2 regions of the Mycobacterium minnesotense genome follow, and region 2 is predicted to be linked to the other one. Evidence: riboswitches for the same ligand, from Rfam matches in the RefSeq annotation. Region 2 holds a riboswitch; the other holds the start of a gene.
What was found. A riboswitch is a leader RNA that binds a small molecule or an ion and turns the genes downstream of it on or off. The one in region 2 is predicted to bind cobalamin.

Region 1: another riboswitch for cobalamin. It lies ahead of G6N09_RS04280 (ABC transporter substrate-binding protein); the one in region 2 lies ahead of metE (5-methyltetrahydropteroyltriglutamate--homocysteine S-methyltransferase).

The regions. Positions count from the first base shown of each region.
Region 1 is NZ_AP022589.1:865,529-872,913, forward strand. It holds gene cobF (precorrin-6A synthase (deacetylating)) at 1-282, opposite strand, end outside; gene G6N09_RS04275 (cobaltochelatase subunit CobN) at 279-3,860, opposite strand; cobalamin riboswitch at 3,912-3,982, opposite strand; cobalamin riboswitch at 4,013-4,201, shown strand; gene G6N09_RS04280 (ABC transporter substrate-binding protein) at 4,239-5,429, shown strand; gene G6N09_RS04285 (FecCD family ABC transporter permease) at 5,426-6,466, shown strand; gene G6N09_RS04290 (ATP-binding cassette domain-containing protein) at 6,463-7,385, shown strand, end outside.
Region 2 is NZ_AP022589.1:2,927,643-2,935,027, forward strand. It holds gene G6N09_RS13625 (cation-translocating P-type ATPase) at 1-685, opposite strand, end outside; gene G6N09_RS13630 (mycobacterial-type methylenetetrahydrofolate reductase) at 976-1,866, opposite strand; gene metE (5-methyltetrahydropteroyltriglutamate--homocysteine S-methyltransferase) at 1,941-4,211, opposite strand; cobalamin riboswitch at 4,346-4,546, opposite strand; gene G6N09_RS13640 (SDR family oxidoreductase) at 4,592-5,251, opposite strand; gene G6N09_RS13645 (thiolase family protein) at 5,355-6,500, shown strand; gene G6N09_RS13650 (crotonase/enoyl-CoA hydratase family protein) at 6,515-7,303, shown strand; gene G6N09_RS13655 (gamma carbonic anhydrase family protein) at 7,309-7,385, shown strand, end outside.

The DNA.
Region 1 (7,385 bases), 2.1 Mb from region 2:
CACGTCGGCGTAGCGCTGCGCCCGGGCGGCATGCCAGTCGGCCACCGCGCGGGCATAGTCGGGCTCCGTGAGCCCCGGGGAGCGGTCGCGCACCGGATCGGCGACCGCGACGATGGGAACCGCCGGCGCGTAGGCGTCGACGACAGCACGGCGCACCGCCAAAAGACCGTCGTCAGAGGATTTCTCGGAGGCGACCACGTAGTCGGCCGCCCGCAGTGCGTCGGCGACCTCGGCGGTGACGTGCTGAGGTCCCATGCCGATCCCGAGAATCCAGACTTTCACCGATCCTCCAGGTCGCCCTCTACGTCCAGGTAAGCCTGCCGCAACGCTGCCATGGTCTCCGGGTCGGGGTGCTCCCACAAGCCGCGGTCGGCGGCCTCGGTCAACCGTTCCACGATGCCTTGGAGCGCCCAGGGGTTGGACTTGTCGAGGAACTCCCGGGTCTGCGGGTCCAGCACATATTCTGCGGCGAGCTTCTCGTACATCCAGTCGTGCACCACACCCGCGGTGGCGTCGAACCCGAACAGGTAGTCGACGGTAGCGGCCAGCTCGAAGGCGCCCTTGTAGCCGTGCCGGCGCATGGCGGAGATCCAGCGCGGGTTGACCACCCGAGCCCGAAACACCCGGGCAGTCTCTTCGGCCAGGGTGCGGGTCCGGATGGCATCCGGCGAGGTCGAGTCCCCCACATAGGCTTTCGGGTCGGCGCCCGACAGCGCCCGCACGGTCGCGATCATGCCGCCGTGGTAGACGAAGTAGTCGTCGGAGTCGGCGATGTCATGCTCACGGGTGTCGATGTTCTTGGCGGCCACCTTGATCCGGCGATAGTTGGTGCGCATGTCCTCGGCGGCGGGCGCACCACCCAGGCCGCGGCCGTAGGCGAAGCCACCCCAGGTGGTGTAGACCTCGGCGAGGTCCTTGTCATCGCGCCAGGTCCCGGCCTCGATCACCTGCAGGATTCCCGCCCCGTACGAGCCGGGCGCCGAGCCGAAGATCCGGGTGGTGGCGCGGCGCTGATCGCCGTGTTCGGTCAAGTCGGCACGGGCGTGCGCGGCGACGAAGTTGGCGTCGGCGGGCTCGTCCAGGGTGGCGACCATCTGCACCGCGTCGTCGAGCATCGCCACCACGTGCGGGAAGGCATCCCGGAAGAACCCTGAAATCCGGACCGTCACATCGATTCTCGGCCGACCAAGCTCCTCCAGAGAGATGACCTCAAGTCCCGACACCCGCCGCGACGCCTCGTCCCACTCGGGTCGCACTCCAAGCAGGGCCAGCACCTCGGCGACATCGTCACCGGAAGTACGCATCGCCGAGGTCCCCCAGACCGACAATCCGACAGACTCCGGGTAACCGCCGGTGTCGTCGAGGTAGCGACGCACCAACGAATCGGCCATCGCCTGCCCGGTCTGCCAGGCCAGCCGCGAGGGCACGGCACGCGGGTCGACGGTGTAGAAGTTGCGGCCGGTGGGCAGCACATTGACCAAGCCCCGCAGTGGCGACCCGGACGGTCCAGGCCGGACAAAGCCGCCGGACAGCGCATGCAGCACCGAGTCCAGCTCCCCCGACGTGCCGGCCAGGCGCGGAACCACTTCGGTGGCGGCGAATCGCAGCACCCGGCACACCTCGGGGTCGGGATGCAGTGTGTCGGCGGCCCCGGCGTCCCAGCCGGCCGCCTCCATGGCTTCGACCAGCTGCCGGGCGCGGCCCTCGATCTCGTCGACGGCCGCCGCGGCGGCCTCCTCCTTGAGTCCCAGCGCGGCCCGCAGGCCAGGCACCGCATGGTCCACCCCGCCCCAGACCTGTGCGGCACGCAGGATTGCCAGCACCAGATTCACCCGTTCCGGACCGGCCGGAGCGCCGCCCAGCACGTGCAGGCCGTCACGGATCTGGGCGTCCTTGATCTCACAGAGCCAGCCGTCGACGTGCAGCAGGAAGTCGTCGAACTCCTCATCGTCGGGCCGCTCATCCAGGCCCAGGTCACGGTGCATCTCCGCGGCCCGCATCAGGTTCCAGATCTCGCCGCGGATGGCCGGCAGCTTGGCCGGGTCCATGCTCGCGATGTTGCCGTACTCGTCGAGCAGCTGCTCGAGTCGCGCGATGTCACCGTAGGACTCGGCACGGGCCATCGGCGGGATGAGGTGGTCGACGATGATGGCGTGCGCCCGCCGTTTGGCCTGCGCCCCTTCGCCGGGGTCGTTGACCAGAAACGGGTAGATCAGGGGCAGGTCGGCGATCATGGCGTCGGTGGCACAGGCCGACGACAACGCGGCGGTCTTACCGGGCAGCCACTCCATCGACCCGTGCTTACCCAGGTGGATCACCGCGTGCGCACCGAAACCTCTGCTCAGCCAACGGTAGGCGGCCAGGTAGTGGTGACTCGGCGGCAGCTCCGGGTCGTGGTAGATCGCCACCGGGTTCTCCCCGAATCCGCGGGGCGGCTGGATCATCAGCACGATGTTGCCGGATTGCAGTGCGGCCAAGACGATCTCGCCGGCGTCGTTGACGAACAGCTTGCCTGGCGCCGGCCCCCACGCAGTGGCCATCGCGTCGCGCAGCTCATCGGGCAACTCAGCGGTCCACTGGGCGTACTGCTGCGCGGTCACCCGCACCTGCGCGCCGGCCAACTGAGCGGCAGACAACCAGTCCTCGTCCTGACCCCCGGCGTCGATCAGGTTGTGAATCAGTCGATCCCCGGCAGTCGTCTCGTCCGCGATGTCCAACACCCCGAAGCCGTCGCCGACGTCATATCCTTCTTCGGCCAGCCGCCGCAGCAACCGCACCGCCGAGACCGGAGTGTCCAGCCCGACGGCGTTGCCCACCCGGGAGTGTTTGGTCGGGTACGCCGACAGCACCAACGCCAGCTTCTTGCCCCCATTGGGGATGCGCCGCAGGGCAGCGTGATTCACCGCCACGCCCGCAACCCGGGCGCAGCGCTCGGTATCGGCGACGTAGTGCGGCAACCCGTCGTCGTCGATCTCCTTGAACGAGAACGGGACCGTGATGACCCGGCCGTCGAATTCCGGGATCGCGATCTGAGTGGCCGAGTCCAGCGGACTGACGCCGTCGTCGTTGGCCGCCCAGTCCGCGCGCGACGATCCCAGGCACAGACCCTGGAACACCGGTATGTCCAGTGCCGCGATCCGTTCGATATCCCAGGCGCCGTCGTCGTCGCCGGCACTGACACTGGCGGTGGCGTTCATGGCTCCACCGGCCGCCAGCATGCACACGACCACCGCATCCAGGTCGCCGAGCGCCTCGAAGAGCTCGTCGGGGGCATTGCGCAGTGACGCGGCGAAGATCGGCACACCGACCGCGCGGCCGGTGGCATCGATGGCGTCGGCCAATGCGTGCGCGAAGCCGGCGTTGCCGCTGACCTCATGGGCCCGGTAGTAGACCACCCCGACCCGCAGCGACTCCGGGCCGCCGACCGCCTCCCGCTGGCCGTAGCCCCAATCCGGGATCACCGCCGGCTCCTCGAAGCCCTCCCCGGTGAGCAGCACCGTGTCACACAGGAACGCGTGTAGTTGAGCAAGGTTGGCCGGCCCGCCTTCGGCGAGATAGGCGTGCGCCTGCGCGGCCAGCCCGATCGGGACGGTGGAGCACTCCATGAGCTCGGCGCTGGGCGAACGCTCCCCCCCGAGCACCACCAGCGGCAGGCCGGTGGCGCGCAGCAGGCGCAGCTCGTCGGTGATCTCCGCCGACGAACCCAGGATGCGCAGCACCACCACGTCGACGCCGTCGAGCAGCGGCTCGAGGTCGTGGCGCGACGGATTTCCGAGCCGATACGCCGCGCCGCTGGCCCGGGCGGACAGCAGATCGGTGTCGGACGTGGACAGCAACGCGATACGCCGTGCCTGAAGCATCGAAAGACCTCCTCGGGGTTCTCGCCCCTCGTCGTCGGATGCCTCGTGACCGTATCTGGCTGAGGGCGGCCTACGCGCGCCCTTCACAGTGGCGGAACCGCCCCGGATTCACACCGGGTTCCTGACGCCACGAGACGGCGGCCAGCCTAACCCAGCACGGCATGCGAGAATGTCGCCGGTAAGGCGATGACGATTGAGGAAGCCGGTGCGAATCCGGCGCGGTCCCGCCACTGTCATCGGGGAGCGACCCTCATCAGCCACGGTCCGCCACATGTGGGGCTGGAAGGCGAGGCGAGCAGTGATCCGAGAGCCAGGAGACTCACGTCATCGCGTCCTGCGTACCGGGGCGGTGTACCCCGAGGAAGCTGACACACGCCCATGCCCCGTGCGCTGCGGGTAGTCCCTGCGCTGTTGACGGCGCTGGCCACCGCGTTGGCCGGCTGCTCCGGTGAACTCGCCTCCCCCGCCTCGGAGGCGCGCGCCGGCTGCATCACCGACTTCGATCCGGCCGCCGACTACTTCCCGGTCAAATCGACGATGACCGAGGCCACCAACTTCACCATCACCTACCACGGCAGCTATCAGGTCCTCACCGTCGAACGTCCGTACCTCGGCGGCAAGCCGGTGACCTATGTACTGGTGCGCTGCGGCGCCCCGGCGCCAACCCTGACCGGTGAACTGGCCAATGCCGCGCGGATCACCGTGCCGGTGCGCAGCCTCTACTCGGGCTCGACGACGCACCTGGCGATGATCACCGAGCTCGGCCAGGCCGGTGTGGTCACCGGGGTCGCGAGCCCGGCCGCTGTGGTCGACCCGCAGATCCGCACGCGGATCGCCGACGGCCAGATCGCCGGGTATGCCCCCGGCGGGCAGATCAACGTCGAGAGCGTGATCGGCGCCGGCCCCGATCTGGTGGTCACCGAGGGCGTCGACGATCCCGGTCACCCCAAACTGCGCGAAGCCGGGATTCCGGTGGTGGCCGACGCCGAATGGCTCGAGCCGACCCCGCTGGGCAGGGCCGAGTGGATCAAGGTTTTCGCCGCGCTGACCGGCACCGAGCAGCAGGCCGGGCAGATCTACGAGTCGATCCGCAGCAGCTACCAGGCCCTGGCGTCCCAAGCCGCCTCAGCCCAGCCCGTCGATGTTCTGGTCGGCACCATGTATTCGGGCACCTGGTCGATGCCCACCGGTGACAGCTATTCGGGCCGGCTGGTCGCCGACGCCGGCGGCCGCTACCCGTGGCTGTCCCATACCGGCTCCGAGAGCAGGCAGTTGAATTTCGAGTCGGTCTACGCCCAGGCCGGCACAGCACCCCTGTGGCTGGTGACCGACAACTGGCAGACCGTCGATGACGCGGTGGCACGCGACAGCAGATACGGCGAGCTGAGCGCGGCGCGCACCGGTCAGGTGTGGTCGGCGACCAAGGCGGTGACCCCCGACGGCGGCAACCTCTACTGGGAGCGCGGCACCGCGCGACCGGATCTGCTGCTCGGCGACCTGGTCGCGATCCTGCACCCCGAGCTGGCCGGCCGCCACGACTTCGAGTTCTATCGGCTGGTGCCGCGGTGAAGCCGCGCATCGCCGTAGTGTTGGCCGCCCTGGCCGCCGCGGTGGCGTTGTTGGCCCTGCTGGGGTTGGTGCTGGGCCCGGTGCGGGTGCCGGTGGCCGACACCGTCCGGGTGCTGGTGGGCGCCGAGGCTGCCGATCCGCGCTGGCAGGTCATCGTGTGGAACATGCGCCTGCCGCGGGTCCTGACCGCGCTGGCGGCGGGCTCGGCACTCGGGGTCGCGGGCCTTCAACTGCAGACCCTCTTCCGCAACACCCTCGCCGACCCCTACATCCTGGGCGTCAGTTCCGGCGCCAGCCTGGGCGTCGCCCTGGTGGTACTGCTCGGTGGCGCGGCCGGCGGTGGTTTCACCACCGCGGTCGCCGGTGCCAGCCGCGCCGCGGAGGTGATCGCCGCGGCGCTGGGGGCAGCGGCCATGCTCACGCTGGTATTGGCGCTCTCGCGGTGGACCCGCTCGGCGGCCACCCTGCTGCTGATCGGTGTGATGATCGGCGCGGCCAGCACTGCACTGGTGAGCCTGGCGATGGTGTACTCCGATCCGCAGCGGGTGCAGCAGTATCTGTTGTGGGGTCTGGGCAGCTTCGCCGGAACAGGATGGGCCGATCTTCGGTTGCTGCTGCCGCTGGTGGCCATCGGCCTAGTGGCCGCGACCCTGACCATCCGTCCGCTCAATGCCCTGCTGCTCGGTGAGAGCTACGCGGCGACGATGGGCATCCATGTGCACCGGGCCCGGATAGTCACGGTGGTGTCGGCGTCGCTGCTGGCGGGCGTGACGACCGCGTTCTGTGGGCCGATCGCGTTCCTCGGCCTGGTGGTTCCGCACGTGGCGCGCATCGTGGTCGGCACCTCCGATCACCGCGTGGTGGTGCCGACGGTGATGTTGCTGGGTGCGGTCGCCGCGCTGGGCTGCGGGATCGTCAGTCAGGTGCCCGGCAGTGACTTGGTCATTCCGATCAATGCGGTGACCGCGCTGGTCGGGGCCCCCGTGGTGATCACCGTGCTGTTGCGCGCCCGTCGCGGCCCGGGGTTGCCGTCATGAACCCGTCGGTTCAGCGAGACTCGACGCAGGAGAGGCGAACCTGGGACCGCCGCACAGACCCGGCGGTTCAGCAAGGCCGCATCAACCCCGCGGTGGAGCTTGCCGGGCTGGCGATCGGCTACCGCAACCGCCGTCGGCCGGTGACGGTGGCGGCCGGACTGGCCGCCCAGGCCCGCCGGGGCGAGCTGACCGTGCTGATCGGACCCAACGGTGCCGGCAAATCCACCCTGATTCGCACCCTGGCCGGGCTGCAGCCCGCACTGGGCGGACGTGTTCTGCTCGACGGCGCCGACCTGACCGCCCTGCCGCGCGACGAGCTGGCTCGCCGGGTCGCGGTGGTGCTGACCGAGCGCATCGATCCGGGTTTCCTGTCGGCGCGGGAGTTGGTCGGGCTGGGCCGCATCCCCCACCTGGGACTGGGCGGACGGTTGCGCCCGGCCGACGAGCGGATCATCGATTGGGCGCTGGCGGCGACCGGAGCACAACACCTCGCGTCGCGGCCGGCCGCCGAACTGTCCGATGGCGAATGCCAGCGCGTCCTGACCGCCCGGGCACTGGCCCAGCAGCCCGGCCTGTTGATCCTCGACGAACCGACCGCATTCCTGGACGTCTCGTCGCGGGCGGCGCTGTTCGGGCTGCTGCGCACGCTGGCCCGCGAGCAGCAGCTGGCGGTCGTGCTGAGCACCCACGACCTGGAGTTGGCGCTGCGGGTGGCCGATCGGGTGTGGTTGATGGATCCGGTGGGTGCCCTGGTGGACGCCGTCGGCGAGGAACTGATGTTGTCCGGCCGGATCGGCGAGATGTTCGGCAACGACACCTTGCGTTTCGACGTGGCCAGCGGCATGTTCGAGCTCAGTACCCGAGCCGACCACGATGGCACCGCGCGCACCGCTCGTGTCGATGCCGACGAACCGTTGCG
Region 2 (7,385 bases):
GGTTGGCCAGCCCGCGGCCCAGCGTGGCCGCAAACGATTCGTGAGTGGCTCGGGCTGCCTTGGGCACCGCGACCAATGCGGCATTGCCGGCCAGCTCGGGGTCGCGACTGGTCGCGGCGACGACGGCGGCGCCCACCGCCTGAATCCAGGTTCCGCGTTGTAGGTGTTGGTCGACCGGGCTCTCCGGTGATTCCGCTGTGCGCTGGGCCGGCCGGGCGGGCGGGCGGGCCAGCTCCGGCTCGCGCCGCGCCCAGGCCCGGGTGTCCGCGCGCGCTTCGGCAGCCCTGATGGTGTTGATCGCCAGGTCTACCGCCAGCATCGACGGCGCCGCAGCGAGTGCGTTGACGGCGGTGGTCGCCATCCCCAACGCGGTGGCGGTGGCCCGCTTGCCGATACGTTCCTCCAGCAGGCGGCGTAGTTGCGGCTGGTGGTCCAAGGTGATGACCGCGCCCTGGAGGCTGGAGGGCAACCGGCGAAACCGCAGAACGCGACTGGCAACGGCGAGCCCCAGGCCGACGGCGTTGATGCCGGCCATTGCGGCACTACTGACCGCTATCAGGCCATCGCCGGGTTCGGGGGCCGGACGAAGGTGGCGCCGTGGGCGCTCAGCCTCCGCTGGTGGGTCGGCAACCACGTCATAGCCCGTTTCGGCGTCGTCGATCAGGGCGGGTATCGAGGGGGGCATCGGTCTCCTTCGCTGGGCGACCGAAGCCTGAGAGAGCGCGCGGAACCTTCGGTCGACATGGTGAATCGTCCGAAGGTCTCGCTCGCGAAAGTCCTGGGTCCGCTGAATGACCGGGCGAGGCGACCCGCCGTATTGACGACCATTCACATCCGCCACCGGTGTGGCGGGTAGGAACTACTCCCCTTCGCCACCGACCGTAGGGCCGGTAAGCGGCGGGCGGCTGAACGCCGCCGAGACCCGACTTGAAATGCCGGTGAATGCTCTGCGTTGCAGACGGTTTCGAGGCGGTTTCAGGAGCGCGGCGACCAGTAGGCGAGCATCTCGGCGAAGGTGTCGAATGCCGGCTTCGCAATGCCGTAGGGAGCCTCGAAGTGCAGGCTCAACGGGAAGCCCAGCTCGGCCACACCATCGATGACCCGCTTGTACAGATCGAGTAGCTGACGACGTTTGGCATCGGGTTCGCCTGCGGCCAATTTCCGCACGAAGTCCTGCTCGGCGGCGACCGCCTCGTTCCCCGGGTCCTGGATGAGCCAATCGATCAGTCCCACCTTGGACTCCATCTTCGGCACGAAGCCGAACGACAACAGAACTTCGGGCCGGTGGTCACTGACGTGGGCGAAGTCGCGGAGGAATCCCACGATGGCATCCGAATAGAGCAGCTGCGTCATCCCGAACGTGGCACCCCGGTCGCATTTGAAGGCAAAGCGCCCCTGCTCGGCGTCGCGGGTCGGGATGAGGATGACTCCCCGGTTGTCCACGAGATCGTCGAATTTGGACAAGGCGTCGGTGGGTGCGACTCCGCTGCCCTCGCCGTCGTTCAGCGTGCGGGGGACACCGACGAAGATTATTCCGTCGAATCCGGCCTGGCGCAGGCCCGCGAGTCGCGTCCGCAGGTCCGCCTCGTCGAGGAATGCGGTCACCTGCGTGCACAGTCCGCGTACGCCGGGCAGTTCGGGACGGATCACCGACCAGAAATCGGCGACGTCGAGTTTGGGGACCATCTCGACCGGCCGATCGTCGTCTTCGGCGATCAACCCGGGAATCATCACGTGGCTGATCCGGCCGGCGATACCCGCCTGCTCGGACAGTCGCAGGACCTTGAAGGCCTCTTCGCGAGCGTGCTCAGGCCCGCGATCGGTGTTGGTCGGCACTAATTCCAGTGCAATGGTGTTCAGCGGCACCAGGGAACTCCGTATCTCATCGGAACGGACATGTTGCGCCCCAGAAAAGCTCTGGGGCGCAACATGTCAGACGGTCACAGGCCGGTGCGGGCGTCCTTGGCGGCGGCAACCAGGTTGGCCAACGACGCGTTCACCTCGTCGGGCTTACGGGTCTTCAGGCCGCAGTCCGGGTTGACCCAGAGGCGCTGCGCCGGAACGGCACCCAGTGCCTCACGCAGCGACGCCGCCATCTCCTCGGTGCTGGGCACCCGCGGCGAGTGGATGTCGTAGACACCCGGGCCGACTCCGTTGGAGAAGCCGATCGCGTTGAGGTCGTCGAGCACCTCCATGTGCGAACGGGCCGCCTCGATCGAGGTGACATCGGCATCCAGATCAGCGATCGCGCCGATCACCTCGCCGAACTCCGAGTAGCACAGGTGGGTGTGAATCTGCGTCGCGTCGGACACCCCCGAGGTCGACATCCGGAACGAACCCACCGCCCAATCCAGGTACGCCGCCTTGTCGGCGTCGCGCACCGGCAGCAGCTCGCGCAGAGCCGGCTCGTCGACCTGGATCACCGCGATACCGGCCGCCTCCAGGTCCACGGTCTCTTCGCGAATCGCCAGCGCCACCTGATAGGCGGTGTCGGCAAGCGGCTGGTCGTCACGGACGAACGACCAGGCCAGGATGGTGACCGGCCCGGTGAGCATGCCCTTGACCGGCTTGTCGGTCAGCGACTGGGCGTAGGTGGCCCAGTCGACGGTCATGGGGTTGGGCCGCGTGACGTCACCGAACAGCACCGGCGGACGCACGCAGCGGCTGCCGTAGGACTGCACCCAGCCGTTGCTGGTGGCGAAGAAGCCCTCCAGCTGCTCGGCGAAGTACTGCACCATGTCGTTGCGCTCGGGCTCGCCGTGCACCAGCACGTCGAGGCCGAGGTCTTCCTGCAGCTTGATGACGGCGGCGACTTCGGACTTCATCCGGTTGGTGTACTCGGCGTCGTCGATCTCCCCGGCCACCAGCGCGGCGCGGGCCTTGCGGATCTCCACGGTCTGCGGGAACGAGCCGATGGTGGTGGTCGGTAGTGGCGGCAGGTGTAGCCGCTCGTCCTGGGCGGCGCGGCGGGCCTGCGCCGAACCGCGCTGGACGCCGGCCGACCGGATCTCGGCGATCTGCGCGCGCAGCTCAGCGTTGTTCAGGCGCGGGTCGGACTCGCGGGAGGCCACCGCGGCGTTGGACGCGGCGATCTCCTGCGCCACGGCGTCCCGCCCGTCACGCAGGGCGCGTGCCAGGGTGGCGACTTCGGCCACCTTCTCGGCGCCGAACGCCAGCCAGCTGCGCAGTGCGTCGTCCAGACCGGTCTCGGGCTCCAGCGAGTAGGGCACGTGCAGTGTCGAGCACGACGTAGAAACAGCCACCGCCTCGGCTGAACCCAGCAGGCTCGCCAGCTTGGCCAGTGCGGCCTGCAGGTCGGTACGCCAGATGTTGCGGCCGTCGACCACACCGGCGACCAAGGTCTTGGAGGCCAACTCCGGCACCGACGCGATCTTGGTGTCGGGGCCGTAGACCAGGTCAACGCCGATGGCCTCGACCGGGGTACGAGCCAGCGCCGCCAATCCTTCGCCGGGGTCACCGAAGTACGTGGCCACGAAGATCGCCGGCCGCTTGGTCAGTGCGCCCAGACGGTTGTAGACCTGCTCGGCCAGCGCGGGGGCGTCGGCGGAGATGTCGGTGACCAGCACCGGTTCGTCGATCTGGACCCACTGCGCGCCGGCCTGCGCCAGCTGGCCCAGCAGTTCGGCGTAGACGTCGGTCAGCTCGTCGAGCCGCTCGATGGGCGCCGCGGCGCCGTCAACGGCCTTGCTCAGCAGCAGGAAGGTGACCGGTCCGATGATTACCGGCCGCGCGTTGACGCCTTGTTCCTTGGCTTCGGTGAGCTCGGAGAGCACCTTGGCCGGGTTCAGGGCGAACGTGGTGTCGGGACCGATCTCGGGAACGATGTAGTGGTAGTTGGTGTCGAACCACTTCGTCATCTCCAGCGGGGCGATGTCGGCATTGCCCCGGGCCGCGGCGAAGTAGCGGTCCAGCTCGTCGGAGACACCGGCCACGCGGGCGGGCAGAGCGCCCAGCAGCACCGCGGTGTCGAGCATCTGGTCGTAGTAGGAGAAGGTGTTCACCGGCACTGAGTCCAGTCCGGCGGCGGCCAGTTGCGCCCAGGTGTCGCGGCGCAGGCCGGCGGCCACCTTTTTCAGTTCGTCCTGGCCGATCCGGCCGGCCCAGTAACTCTCGGTGGCTCGCTTGAGTTCGCGGCGAGGTCCGATGCGCGGTGTGCCGAGAACGGTGGCGGTAAAGGGTTGAGCGGTCACGATGTGGTCCTTCGATTGACGAGGGTGGGTCAACGCCAGCAGTCGTCCAGCTGATCCGGTCCCGTGCCTATATAAAGCACCACAACCCTCAAAACCAGACGCCTATTCCGCGAGGCGTTGATCCGCCGGGCGCGGCGCGCCCAGCACAACAGGCAGGTATTCGGACTCGCAGGCGCGCACCGAGGTGCTCCTAATGGCCGTCGCTTCCCAGTCGGGCGAACCCATGACCAGTGCTTATGACGGCGGTCGTTCCTGCATACCGCTGCGGGACAGTCCCGGATTCTCACCGGGTTCCCTCTCGCGCTCCACACACACCGTGTTGCGCTCGATGCCGAGGCCGCGACTACTGCGGCAACGGCAGACCAGTTGCGTGATCGAGATTACTCGGCCGGGCCGCCGGCGAGTGCCTCCGGGATCGGGGTGGGGCCGTCATTGAATTCGATGGTGCGGCCGATGGTCGCGTCGTCAGCCAGGCAGGCCGCGATCGCTAACGCGACGTTGCCGCGGGAAACCTGCGCCTTGCCGGTGTCGGGGCCGACGGCGATCCGGCCGGTCGCCGGCTCCGCGGTGAGCCGGCTCGGACCCAGCACCGTCCAATCCAAGTCGGTGGCACGCAGATGGGCGTCGGCGGCGGCTTTGGCCTGCGCGTACGGATAAAAGGAATCGCCTTCGGGCACACCGTGATCGGGGCCGGCTCCGAAGTAGGACACCATCACGAACCGTCGAACGCCGGACTGCGCGGCGGCGTCGACGGTGCGCATCGCGGCATCACGGTCCACGGCATAGGTACGGGCCGGATTGCCGCCACCGGCACCGGCGGAGAACACCACCGCGTCATGGTCGGCCAGCAGGCGGCTCAACCCGCCGGTGTCGAGTTGCTCGATGTCGGCCACCACAGGGACCGCGCCGGTGGCCGCCACCTGCGGCGCGTGGTCGGGATTGCGGAACACCGAACTGACCTGGTGGCGGGATTGAGTCAGAAGCGGGGCGAGCAGCAGGGCGATTTTGCCGTGGCCGCCGATGATCACGATGCGTGCCATGGATTCGACGGTACGTGAGGCCCGGAGTGACCCCCGCTGACAAGCGCCGAGTGGCCCGGTTGACAATCGAGGCAACAAACCGCGAACAAACTAAGGAGCACCCATGGCTGAAGCCGTCATCGTCGAAGCGGTGCGCGCGCCTGTCGGCAAGCGCAACGGCGGACTGTCCGGGGTGCACCCGGCCGAGCTGTCTGCCCAGGTGCTCAACGGTCTGGTCACCCGGGCCGGTGTGGACCCGGCGCTGGTCGACGACGTGATCTGGGGCTGTGTGATGCAGGCCGGTGAGCAGGCTCTCGACATCGGCCGTACCGCCGTGCTGAGCGCGGGCTGGCCCGAGAGCGTCCCCGCGGTGACGGTGGACCGCCAGTGCGGTTCCAGCCAGCAGTCGGTGCACTTCGCCGCGGCCGGTGTGGTGGCCGGACACTACGACGTCGTCGTCGCCGGTGGCGTCGAGTCGATGTCGCGCACTCCGATGGGTTCGTCGCTGGCCAACGGCGGCCGGCCGTACGGCGACTCCTTCAAGGCGCGCTACAGCCAGACGCCGAACCAGGGCATCGGCGCCGAGATGATGGCCACCCAGTGGGGCCTGAGCCGCACCGCGCTCGACGAGTTCGCGCTGGCGTCGCACGAAAAGGCCGGCAACGCCCAAGACGCCGGTGCCTTCAAGGACGAGATCGTCTCGATCACCGACTCCGAGGGCAATGTCGTCAGCGAAGACGAGGGCATTCGCCGCGGCACCACCCTGGAGAAGATGGCCCAGCTCAAGCCGGCTTTCAAAGAGGACGGCGTGATCCACGCCGGCAACTCCAGCCAGATCTCGGATGGCTCGGCCGCGTTGCTGTTCATGTCGGCGGAAAAAGCCAAGGAACTGGGACTGACCCCGCTGGCGCGGGTGCACACCGCGTCACTGGCCGGGTCTGACCCGGTGATGATGCTGTCCGGGCCCATCCCGGCCACCCAGAAGGCGCTGAAGCGCTCGGGGCTCAGTGTCGACGACATCGGGGTGTTCGAGGTCAACGAGGCCTTTGCTCCGGTGCCCATGGCGTGGCTCGCCGAGATCGGTGCTGACCCCGCCAGGCTCAACCCCAACGGTGGAGCCATCGCACTGGGCCACCCGCTCGGCGGATCCGGCGCCCGGATCATGACCACCATGCTTTACCACATGCGCGCCAACGGAATTCGTTACGGACTGCAGACCATGTGTGAGGGTGGCGGCCAGGCCAACGCGACCATTCTGGAGCTGTTGTGAGTGCTGGAGCTGCTGTGAGTGAAGGGGCCGTTCTGGTAGAGCGGCGCGGAAACGTCCTGCTCATCACGATCAACCGGCCCGACGCCCGCAACGCCATCAACGGCGCCGTGAGCGCCGGCATCGGTGACGCACTGGCACAGGCGCAGGCCGACGACGAGGTTCGCGCGGTGGTGCTCACCGGCGCCGGCGACAAGTCCTTCAGCGCCGGAGCCGACCTCAAGGCGATCGCCAACCGGGAGAACATCTTCCACCCCGAACACCCGGAGTGGGGCTTCGCCGGTTACGTGCAGCACTTCATCGACAAGCCCACCATCGCCGCGGTCAACGGCACCGCACTCGGTGGCGGGACCGAGTTGGCGCTGGCCAGCGACCTGGTGATCGCCGAGCAGCGGGCCCAGTTCGGGCTGCCCGAGGTCAAGCGGGGTCTGGTCGCCGGGGCGGGCGGCGTGTTCCGCATCGTCGACCAGCTGCCCCGCAAGGTTGCCCTCGAACTGCTCTACACCGGGGACCCGATCTCCGCGGCCGACGCGGCCCAGTGGGGATTGGTCAACCGGGTGGTCGAGGACGGCAAAGCCCTCGAAGCAGCGCTGGAGCTGGCCGAACGCATCACCGGCAATGCACCGTTGTCGGTGCAGGCCAGCAAGCGGATCGCCTACGGGGTCGACGACGGCGTCATCACCGACGAGGTGGCGGGCTGGGCCAGGACCGGACGCGAGTTCTCCACCCTGCTTCGGTCCGAGGATGCCAAGGAAGGACCCCGGGCGTTCGCCGAGAAGCGCGCGCCGGTGTGGAAGGCACGTTGAGCGGCGTGCCTGAGCCACTGATCATCTCGATCGGGGACTTTGTTCCGCAGCGGCACGCCCAGTCATGGGTGGCACCCAACGC